DNA from 3 places in the Metabacillus hrfriensis genome. Region 3 is predicted to be linked to each of the others. Evidence: a T-box and tRNA genes for the amino acid it is inferred to sense, from the RefSeq annotation. Region 3 holds a T-box; the other regions hold tRNA genes.

Evidence for each region. A T-box is a leader RNA that pairs with one kind of tRNA and senses whether it is charged. The one in region 3 lies ahead of serS (serine--tRNA ligase), so its partner is inferred to be a tRNA-Ser.
Region 1: it has a tRNA-Ser gene. The T-box ahead of serS (serine--tRNA ligase) is inferred to sense a tRNA for this amino acid. The anticodon was not compared.
Region 2: it has a tRNA-Ser gene. The T-box ahead of serS (serine--tRNA ligase) is inferred to sense a tRNA for this amino acid. The anticodon was not compared.

The regions. Positions count from the first base shown of each region.
Region 1 covers NZ_CP126116.1:4,053,802-4,057,048, forward strand. Annotated here, with positions in the region: gene glgB (1,4-alpha-glucan branching enzyme) at 1-74, opposite strand, end outside; tRNA gene QLQ22_RS20145 (tRNA-Glu) at 889-960, opposite strand; tRNA gene QLQ22_RS20150 (tRNA-Ser) at 975-1,065, opposite strand; tRNA gene QLQ22_RS20155 (tRNA-Asn) at 1,071-1,145, opposite strand; tRNA gene QLQ22_RS20160 (tRNA-Ile) at 1,180-1,256, opposite strand; tRNA gene QLQ22_RS20165 (tRNA-Gly) at 1,261-1,334, opposite strand; tRNA gene QLQ22_RS20170 (tRNA-His) at 1,351-1,426, opposite strand; tRNA gene QLQ22_RS20175 (tRNA-Phe) at 1,467-1,542, opposite strand; tRNA gene QLQ22_RS20180 (tRNA-Asp) at 1,601-1,676, opposite strand; tRNA gene QLQ22_RS20185 (tRNA-Met) at 1,680-1,756, opposite strand; tRNA gene QLQ22_RS20190 (tRNA-Ser) at 1,845-1,937, opposite strand; tRNA gene QLQ22_RS20195 (tRNA-Ile) at 1,954-2,030, opposite strand; tRNA gene QLQ22_RS20200 (tRNA-Met) at 2,038-2,114, opposite strand; tRNA gene QLQ22_RS20205 (tRNA-Ala) at 2,146-2,221, opposite strand; tRNA gene QLQ22_RS20210 (tRNA-Pro) at 2,239-2,315, opposite strand; tRNA gene QLQ22_RS20215 (tRNA-Arg) at 2,321-2,397, opposite strand; tRNA gene QLQ22_RS20220 (tRNA-Leu) at 2,412-2,500, opposite strand; tRNA gene QLQ22_RS20225 (tRNA-Gly) at 2,510-2,581, opposite strand; tRNA gene QLQ22_RS20230 (tRNA-Leu) at 2,591-2,671, opposite strand; tRNA gene QLQ22_RS20235 (tRNA-Lys) at 2,685-2,760, opposite strand; tRNA gene QLQ22_RS20240 (tRNA-Thr) at 2,797-2,872, opposite strand; tRNA gene QLQ22_RS20245 (tRNA-Val) at 2,939-3,014, opposite strand; rRNA gene rrf (5S ribosomal RNA) at 3,036-3,151, opposite strand.
Region 2 covers NZ_CP126116.1:701,026-704,272, reverse strand. Annotated here, with positions in the region: tRNA gene QLQ22_RS03645 (tRNA-Gly) at 1-60, opposite strand, end outside; tRNA gene QLQ22_RS03640 (tRNA-Gln) at 120-194, opposite strand; tRNA gene QLQ22_RS03635 (tRNA-His) at 227-302, opposite strand; tRNA gene QLQ22_RS03630 (tRNA-Trp) at 330-403, opposite strand; tRNA gene QLQ22_RS03625 (tRNA-Tyr) at 421-505, opposite strand; tRNA gene QLQ22_RS03620 (tRNA-Thr) at 516-591, opposite strand; tRNA gene QLQ22_RS03615 (tRNA-Phe) at 605-680, opposite strand; tRNA gene QLQ22_RS03610 (tRNA-Asp) at 705-780, opposite strand; tRNA gene QLQ22_RS03605 (tRNA-Met) at 784-860, opposite strand; tRNA gene QLQ22_RS03600 (tRNA-Val) at 905-980, opposite strand; tRNA gene QLQ22_RS03595 (tRNA-Glu) at 997-1,071, opposite strand; tRNA gene QLQ22_RS03590 (tRNA-Ser) at 1,086-1,175, opposite strand; tRNA gene QLQ22_RS03585 (tRNA-Asn) at 1,180-1,254, opposite strand; rRNA gene rrf (5S ribosomal RNA) at 1,270-1,385, opposite strand; rRNA gene QLQ22_RS03575 (23S ribosomal RNA) at 1,516-3,247, opposite strand, start outside.
Region 3 covers NZ_CP126116.1:22,042-25,288, reverse strand. Annotated here, with positions in the region: gene serS (serine--tRNA ligase) at 100-1,377, opposite strand; T-box leader at 1,430-1,648, opposite strand; gene pdxT (pyridoxal 5'-phosphate synthase glutaminase subunit PdxT) at 1,705-2,295, opposite strand; gene pdxS (pyridoxal 5'-phosphate synthase lyase subunit PdxS) at 2,316-3,200, opposite strand.

The sequences.
Region 1 (3,247 bases), 1.0 Mb from region 3:
AATTCATGAGCTTTAAACAAATTTCCCTCATGGAAAAGATGAACCTCAAAATCAGTTGGCGTAGCAAGATTCATTCCTAATCACCCTTTCTATAAAGTTATCTTAATTCTTAATTCAATCAGAAGGAAGGATTTCCTTTTTTGTAAGCGCTTCTACTTATTGACATGATATGTCATGAATCATTATTCATTTTTCAAAAAATTATTCTTTTAAAATGACTTATAAAAAAATGTCGAATAAAGAAACGAAAGAAATAAGGATAATAGAAGAATTTGGCGAAAAAACATCAGTCAAATATACTAAATAATTCATTATGTGTAAGAAAATACAGGAATTTCTAACATGACATTCCGATAGTATAATTCGAGAAAGTTATATCACAAAAACAGTTAATTCGACAAAATGAGTAAGAATTGTCGAAATCTTTTTATTCTTCACTTTTGTTTTCTTTATTACCATTACTTATACCTCTGTTTGTGATTAATGAAACCTTCTGTCTCGATATTTTTATAAAAATTTATATTATTTGTTGAAAATATATTTTTTAGGCCGGGGATAGAAAGTGAATCATTTTTTATATGACCTGTCCTGAAGGTTTGATGAGCAGAATTTTTATACGAGTTTTCAGAATGATATTGAGTTGTTTTTAATAAGTGGAATTAGTCTGGCGAACTAGAACACTACTTTTGATAGTTGGAAGGGCAATCTGCGAGCAGGAAAATCATTTCGGTTAGCAGGTACGACGGATACAGTTTGAATCATAACCAGCGAAGACTATTACTTAAAAAATCTATAGTAGACTTGACCGATTTACAATCTTACAATCTAAGTTTCAGCAATAAAAATCAACAAAAAAGCGCTGCACTATGTGCAGCACTCTTTTAAGTATGACCCGTACGGGATTCGAACCCGTGTTACCGCCGTGAAAGGGCGGTGTCTTAACCGCTTGACCAACGGGCCAAAAACAGGCTTTCTGGCGGAGAAGGAGGGATTTGAACCCTCGCGCCGCTTACGCGACCTACACCCTTAGCAGGGGCGCCTCTTCAGCCACTTGAGTACTTCCCCAGATATGGCTCCGCAGGTAGGACTCGAACCTACGACCGATCGGTTAACAGCCGATAGCTCTACCACTGAGCTACTGCGGAATAATATTGAAACCTTATTTTACCAAAACATAAATGGTGGGCCTAAATGGACTCGAACCATCGACCTCACGCTTATCAGGCGTGCGCTCTAACCAGCTGAGCTATAGGCCCATTATGGAGCGGGTGATGGGAATCGAACCCACGACATTAGCTTGGAAGGCTAGAGTTTTACCATTAAACTACACCCGCAATATGAATATAAAAATGGGGCGACTGATGGGAATCGAACCCACGAATGCCAGAGCCACAATCTGGTGCGTTAACCACTTCGCCACAACCGCCACAATTATATTTTTTTAACATTTACATCATTAAGGTAAATGGTGGCTTGGGACGGAATCGAACCGCCGACACAAGGATTTTCAGTCCTTTGCTCTACCGACTGAGCTACCAAGCCATTTGTATTAATTAAATCTTCACCGCATTTTACTAATACTGCGTAAATCTAGTAAAAATGGCGGTCCCGACCGGGATCGAACCGGCGATCTCCTGCGTGACAGGCAGGCATGTTAACCGCTACACCACGGGACCATTTGGTTGCGGGGACAGGATTTGAACCTGCGACCTTCGGGTTATGAGCCCGACGAGCTACCAGACTGCTCCACCCCGCGATAATAATAATCAAGTTCTTTCTCATCCGATTATGCTGTATATTAACCGGTTTGCTGAAGTAAGATATTTCACTGTTTAAAATAATAATGGAGGAGGTAGAGGGATTCGAACCCCCGCGGGATTTGACTCCCCTGTCGGTTTTCAAGACCGATCCCTTCAGCCGGACTTGGGTATACCTCCGAAAGACTAAATAGAATGGTGGACCTTGTAGGACTCGAACCTACGACCGGACGGTTATGAGCCGTCTGCTCTAACCAACTGAGCTAAAGGTCCTTTTTTTTGGTAGCGGCGGAGGGAGTCGAACCCACGACCTCACGGGTATGAACCGTACGCTCTAGCCAGCTGAGCTACACCGCCCCAGGAACAAAGTCAATTAATTCTATATAATTGGTGGAGCCTAGCGGGATCGAACCGCTGACCTCCTGCGTGCAAGGCAGGCGCTCTCCCAGCTGAGCTAAGGCCCCTAATTAAAAGTTGAAAATGGTCGGGAAGACAGGATTCGAACCTGCGACCCCTTGGTCCCAAACCAAGTGCTCTACCAAGCTGAGCTACTTCCCGTTATATGGCGCGCCCGATAGGAGTCGAACCCATAACCTTTTGATCCGTAGTCAAACGCTCTATCCAATTGAGCTACGGGCGCATTTATGAAACAAGTGGTGCCGAGGACCGGAATCGAACCGGTACGGTAGTCACCTACCGCAGGATTTTAAGTCCTGTGCGTCTGCCAGTTCCGCCACCCCGGCGCAAGTAAGAGCGGAAGACGGGATTCGAACCCGCGACCCCCACCTTGGCAAGGTGGTGTTCTACCACTGAACTACTTCCGCAAAATATGATGCGGGTGAAGGGACTCGAACCCCCACGTCAATGACACTAGATCCTAAGTCTAGCGCGTCTGCCAATTCCGCCACACCCGCATATTAAGGAAAATGGTGTGCCATGAAGGACTCGAACCTTCGACCCTCTGATTAAAAGTCAGATGCTCTACCGACTGAGCTAATGGCACGTATTAAATCATATCTTGATTCAGTTTAAGACCGAATGGTGCCGGCAAGAGGACTTGAACCCCCAACCTACTGATTACAAGTCAGTTGCTCTACCAATTGAGCTACACCGGCATTTAAAGTAAGGTAAGCAATACTTTTTTTGCTGATCTTTTGCAGCATGTTAACAACAAGAATAAATGGTGGAGGATGACGGGCTCGAACCGCCGACCCTCTGCTTGTAAGGCAGATGCTCTCCCAGCTGAGCTAATCCTCCGCTTGAATACTTTTGTCATTAGCCTGGCAACGTCCTACTCTCACAGGGGGAAACCCCCAACTACCATCGGCGCTAAAGAGCTTAACTTCCGTGTTCGGCATGGGAACGGGTGTGACCTCTTTGCCATCATCACCAGACATAGTGACAAAAATTATTATACTATGAAATCCGAAGATTTCAAGCTTTTTTTTCGAAAGAAGTTATTCTTTCAAAACTAAATAACGTATGATAAC
Region 2 (3,247 bases), 680 kb from region 3:
GATTCGAACCCGCGACCCCCACCTTGGCAAGGTGGTGTTCTACCACTGAACTACTTCCGCAAATCGCATTGTAATGTATTTTATGCAGGAGCTGCACAAAGATGACTTTAGATTGAAAATGGCTGGGCTAGCTGGATTCGAACCAGCGCATGACGGAGTCAAAGTCCGTTGCCTTACCGCTTGGCTATAGCCCAAAACAGAAATAAAAACCCTATTAAGTAAAAAATGGGGCGACTGATGGGAATCGAACCCACGAATGCCAGAGCCACAATCTGGTGCGTTAACCACTTCGCCACAACCGCCATTATACTATATAAGATTAATTAAATTGGCAGGGGTAGTAGGACTCGAACCCACACCGGAGGTTTTGGAGACCTCTGTTCTACCTTTAAACTATACCCCTATATTCTTTAAATAAAATGGTGGAGGGGGACGGATTCGAACCGCCGAACCCGGAGGGAGCGGATTTACAGTCCGCCGCGTTTAGCCACTTCGCTACCCCTCCACACTGTAAGTGGTGCCGGCAAGAGGACTTGAACCCCCAACCTACTGATTACAAGTCAGTTGCTCTACCAATTGAGCTACACCGGCATTTAAGTGTAAATGGTGGCTTGGGACGGAATCGAACCGCCGACACAAGGATTTTCAGTCCTTTGCTCTACCGACTGAGCTACCAAGCCATTTTATTCTTTTTTAATTAAGAATGGCGGTCCCGACCGGGATCGAACCGGCGATCTCCTGCGTGACAGGCAGGCATGTTAACCGCTACACCACGGGACCATTTGGTTGCGGGGACAGGATTTGAACCTGCGACCTTCGGGTTATGAGCCCGACGAGCTACCAGACTGCTCCACCCCGCGACAATAATAAATGAAGTTTTTTTGCTGCTTTATTTCAGTAAAGATGGTGGAGGATGACGGGCTCGAACCGCCGACCCTCTGCTTGTAAGGCAGATGCTCTCCCAGCTGAGCTAATCCTCCGCAGTGAAAATGATATTGGTGACCCGTACGGGATTCGAACCCGTGTTACCGCCGTGAAAGGGCGGTGTCTTAACCGCTTGACCAACGGGCCATTTATATAAGTAGTGGCGGAGAGCAAGGGATTCGAACCCTTGAGACGGGTTACCGCCTACACGATTTCCAATCGTGCTCCTTCGGCCACTCGGACAGCTCTCCAAAATGGCTCCGCAGGTAGGACTCGAACCTACGACCGATCGGTTAACAGCCGATAGCTCTACCACTGAGCTACTGCGGAATAATATTTTCACTAGCCTGGCAACGTCCTACTCTCACAGGGGGAAACCCCCAACTACCATCGGCGCTAAAGAGCTTAACTTCCGTGTTCGGCATGGGAACGGGTGTGACCTCTTTGCCATCATCACCAGACATAGTGACAAAAATTATTATACTATGAAATCCGAAGATTTCAAGCTTTTTTTTTCGAAAGAAGTTATTCTTTCAAAACTAAATAACGTATGATAACAAGTTTCACTCAGGTTTTACACTTTATTAGACTGTGGTTAAGTCCTCGAACGATTAGTATCTGTCAGCTCCACACGTCACCGCGCTTCCACCTCAGACCTATCAACCTGATCATCTTTCAGGGTTCTTACTCACTAATGTGATGGGAAATCTCATCTTGAGGGGGGCTTCATGCTTAGATGCTTTCAGCACTTATCCCTTCCGCACATAGCTACCCAGCGATGCCTTTGGCAAGACAACTGGTACACCAGCGGTGCGTCCATCCCGGTCCTCTCGTACTAAGGACAGCTCCTCTCAAATTTCCTGCGCCCACGACGGATAGGGACCGAACTGTCTCACGACGTTCTGAACCCAGCTCGCGTACCGCTTTAATGGGCGAACAGCCCAACCCTTGGGACCGACTACAGCCCCAGGATGCGATGAGCCGACATCGAGGTGCCAAACCTCCCCGTCGATGTGGACTCTTGGGGGAGATAAGCCTGTTATCCCCGGGGTAGCTTTTATCCGTTGAGCGATGGCCCTTCCATGCGGAACCACCGGATCACTAAGCCCGACTTTCGTCCCTGCTCGACTTGTAGGTCTCGCAGTCAAGCTCCCTTGTGCCTTTACACTCTGCGAATGATTTCCAACCATTCTGAGGGAACCTTTGGGCGCCTCCGTTACATTTTAGGAGGCGACCGCCCCAGTCAAACTGCCCACCTGACACTGTCTCCCAGCCCGATCAGGGCTGTGGGTTAGAATTTCAATACAGCAAGGGTAGTATCCCACCAATGCCTCCACCGAAGCTGGCGCTCCGGCTTCCAAGGCTCCTACCTATCCTGTACAAGCTGTACCAAAATTCAATATCAGGCTACAGTAAAGCTCCACGGGGTCTTTCCGTCCTGTCGCGGGTAACCTGCATCTTCACAGGTACTATAATTTCACCGAGTCTCTCGTTGAGACAGTGCCCAGATCGTTACGCCTTTCGTGCGGGTCGGAACTTACCCGACAAGGAATTTCGCTACCTTAGGACCGTTATAGTTACGGCCGCCGTTTACTGGGGCTTCAATTCAAAGCTTCGCTTGCGCTAACCTCTCCTCTTAACCTTCCAGCACCGGGCAGGCGTCAGCCCCTATACTTCGCCTTGCGGCTTCGCAGAGACCTGTGTTTTTGCTAAACAGTCGCCTGGGCCTATTCACTGCGGCTTTTCAGGGCTATGAACCCTAAAAAGCACCCCTTCTCCCGAAGTTACGGGGTCATTTTGCCGAGTTCCTTAACGAGAGTTCTCTCGCTCACCTTAGGATTCTCTCCTCGCCTACCTGTGTCGGTTTGCGGTACGGGCACCTCTCACCTCGCTAGAGGCTTTTCTTGGCAGTGTGGAATCAGGAACTTCGGTACTAAATTTCCCTCGCCATCACAGCTCAGCCTTATATGAGAAGCGGATTTGCCTACTTCTCAGCCTAACTGCTTGGACGCGCATATCCAACAGCGCGCTTGCCCTATCCTCCTGCGTCCCCCCATTGCTCAAATGGTGAGGAGGTGGTACAGGAATATCAACCTGTTGTCCATCGCCTACGCCTTTCGGCCTCGGCTTAGGTCCCGACTAACCCTGAGCGGACGAGCCTTCCTCAGGAAACCTTAGGCATTCGGTGGAGGGGATTCTCACCCCTCTTTCGCTACTCATACCGGCATTCTCACTTCTAAGCGCTCCACCAGTCCTTACGGTCTAGCTTCAACGCCCTTAGAACGCTCTCCTACCACTGTTCGTAAGAACAGTCCACAGCTTC
Region 3 (3,247 bases):
CATATCTAAAATATGCTTGTCAACAATTCTAAAAAAATTTTTCGAAAAAATTTAAGAAGGGGACAAAACGGATTTTGGCCCCTTCTTAAAAGCTTATTATTATCGTGAAATGACTTCTCTATTCCCCATATATGGACGCAAGACTTCAGGAATAACGACTGTTCCATCTTCCTGCTGATAATTCTCAAGAATCGCGGCAACAGTTCTGCCAATCGCAAGACCAGATCCGTTCAATGTATGAACAAATTCAGGTTTACCTTTTGGTTCACGTCTGAAACGGATTCCTGCGCGGCGCGCCTGGAAAGCCTCAAAGTTACTGCAAGAAGATATTTCTCGGTACGTTTCCTGGCTCGGTATCCATACTTCAATGTCATATTTCTTTGCTGCAGTGAATCCAAGGTCAGCTGTACACATTCTAAGCACACGATAAGGAAGACCCAGCAGCTGAAGAACTTTCTCTGCATGTCCTGTCAGTTTTTCAAGCTCATCATAAGAATCTTCCGGCTTAACAAATTTCACAAGCTCTACTTTATTAAATTGATGCTGGCGGATTAATCCTCTAGTATCTCTTCCTGCAGAACCAGCCTCAGAACGGAAGCAAGAGCTGTATGCTGCATAGTTGACCGGAAGCTGATCAATAGAGAGGATCTCTTCACGGTGCATGTTGGTTACTGGCACTTCAGCTGTAGGAATTAAAAAGTAATCTTCACCCGCAATTTTAAATGCATCTTCTTCGAATTTAGGCAGCTGGCCTGTTCCTGTCATGCTGTCACGGTTTACGATATACGGAGGCAGCACTTCTGTATAACCGTGCTCATCGATATGCAAATCAAGCATAAAACTGATAAGAGCACGCTCGAGACGGGCACCTAAACCGCGGTAGAAAACAAATCGGCTGCCGGTTACTTTACCTGCACGTTCAAAATCTAAAATCCCAAGGTGATCGGCAACATCCCAGTGAGGCTTTGGTTCATATGCAAATGCAGGAACTTCTCCCCATTCGCGGTGAAGAATATTGTCATCTTCCGTCTCGCCTACCGGCACACTTTCATGGGGAATATTTGGAATAGACAGCATTAACGTTTCAAGCTCTGCCTCAACCTTGCGAAGCTCATCGTCCATTTCTTTCACACGGTCCCCAACTTCACGCATTTCTTTTATTAAATGATCAGCATCCTGTTTTTCACGTTTTAACACAGCAATTTGACCTGAAACTTCGTTTCGCTTGCTTTTAAATACTTCTACTTTTGAAATCAGTTCACGGCGTTTTTGATCCAGTTCCTCAAACTTGCTGAAGTCGCCTAAATCCTCTCCGCGATGAGACAGTTTCTCTTTTACTTCTTCAAAGTTAGCGCGCAAATATTTAATATCCAGCATGACAAAACTCCTTTTATGTTTTTTTGCAAATAAAAAAACTTCCGTCCCCTGGTAAAGGGACGGAAGTTTATCCGCGTTGCCACCCTAATTGAAGGCAAATAAAACGCCTTCCTCTTAAGCAGGATAACGGCCTGTACCGGACATGTATACTCTCCGAGGATTTCAACATCTCATTCAAGGATGGATTCACAAGGCTCTAACACCGATTTACACCAGCCACCGGCTCTCTAAGAAAGAAACACTTGCTACTATTTCCTGTCATCATGTTTCGCATGTTCAATTAAGTAATTCATAATTTACTACAAGTTTGGGACGGTTGCAAGGGTTTTATACACTTAACTTTGCTTTTGTGTTTTCCACCATACGTACAAACAGCCCAGTCATCCGGTGATCATCCGTTAATTCAGGATGAAACGAGCAGCCCAGGAACTGTCCTTGACGCGCTGCAACAATTCTCCCGTTATGCTTAGACAAAATCTCCACATCTTCTCCAACTTCCACAATATGAGGAGCCCTGATAAACACACCAACGAAATCTTCAGCAACATCTGTAATGTTCAATTCTGCTTCAAAGCTTTCGCGCTGACGCCCAAATGAATTTCTTTCAACCGTAACATCCATTAGGCCAAGATGTCCTTCACTGTATCCAACAATGTTCTTAGCAAGAAGAATTAAGCCGGCACAGGTTCCAAACATCGGTTTTCCCTGTTCAGCGAAAGTTTTCAGCGGATTCATGAAGTCATATTTATCAATCAGGCGGCGCATTGTCGTGCTTTCTCCGCCTGGCATAATAAGTCCATCCAGTTCATCCAGCTGCTCAGGACGTTTCACAACGACTCCTTCTGCACCGCTAGCCTCTATTGATCGAATGTGCTCTCTTACAGCACCTTGAAGGCCTAATACACCAATTTTAAGCATTGTATTCTACTCCTTTATGATTACCAGCCGCGCTCTTGCATTCTGTTCTCAGGAAGCAATGTTGAGATCTCAATGCCTTTCATTGCTGTTCCAAGTCCCTTTGAAAGACTTGCAATCAGCTCATAGTCCTGATAGTGAGTTGTTGCTTCAACAATCGCTCGAGCAAATTTTGCCGGGTTTTCAGACTTGAAGATACCTGAACCTACGAATACTCCGTCTGCGCCTAATTGCATCATTAGAGCAGCATCAGCAGGAGTTGCTACGCCGCCTGCTGCGAAGTTTACAACCGGAAGGCGTCCCTCATGCTTGATTTGAAGAAGAAGCTCATAAGGCGCGCCTAACAGCTTCGCTTCTGTCATCAGTTCATCCGTGCTCATTCCAATGATTCTGCGCACTTGGCCATTTACTTTACGCATGTGGCGAACAGCCTCAACGATATTTCCTGTACCAGGCTCGCCTTTTGTACGGAGCATAGAAGCGCCCTCTGCAATACGTCTAGTAGCTTCGCCTAAATCACGGCATCCGCAAACAAATGGAACTGTATAATCACGTTTATTTAAGTGGTACTCCTCATCAGCCGGAGTCAGCACTTCACTTTCATCAATGTAATCGACACCCATCGCTTCTAAAATGCGGGCTTCAACAATGTGGCCAATACGTGCTTTTGCCATAACTGGAACCGTTACAGCCTTCATCACTTCTTCAACAATTGTAGGATCTGCCATACGGGCAACTCCGCCAGCTGCACGAATGTCAGCAGGAACGCGCTCAAGTGCCATAACAGCAACTGCTCCAGCTTCCTCAGCGATCTTTGCTTGCTCTGCATTGACTACGTCCATAATGACGCCGCCTTTTTGCATTTCTGCCATTCCGCGTTTTACACGATCTGTACCTGTGTTATTCATTCTATATCCCCCTTGTAATATGTAAAATTTCATTTTGCACATATAGC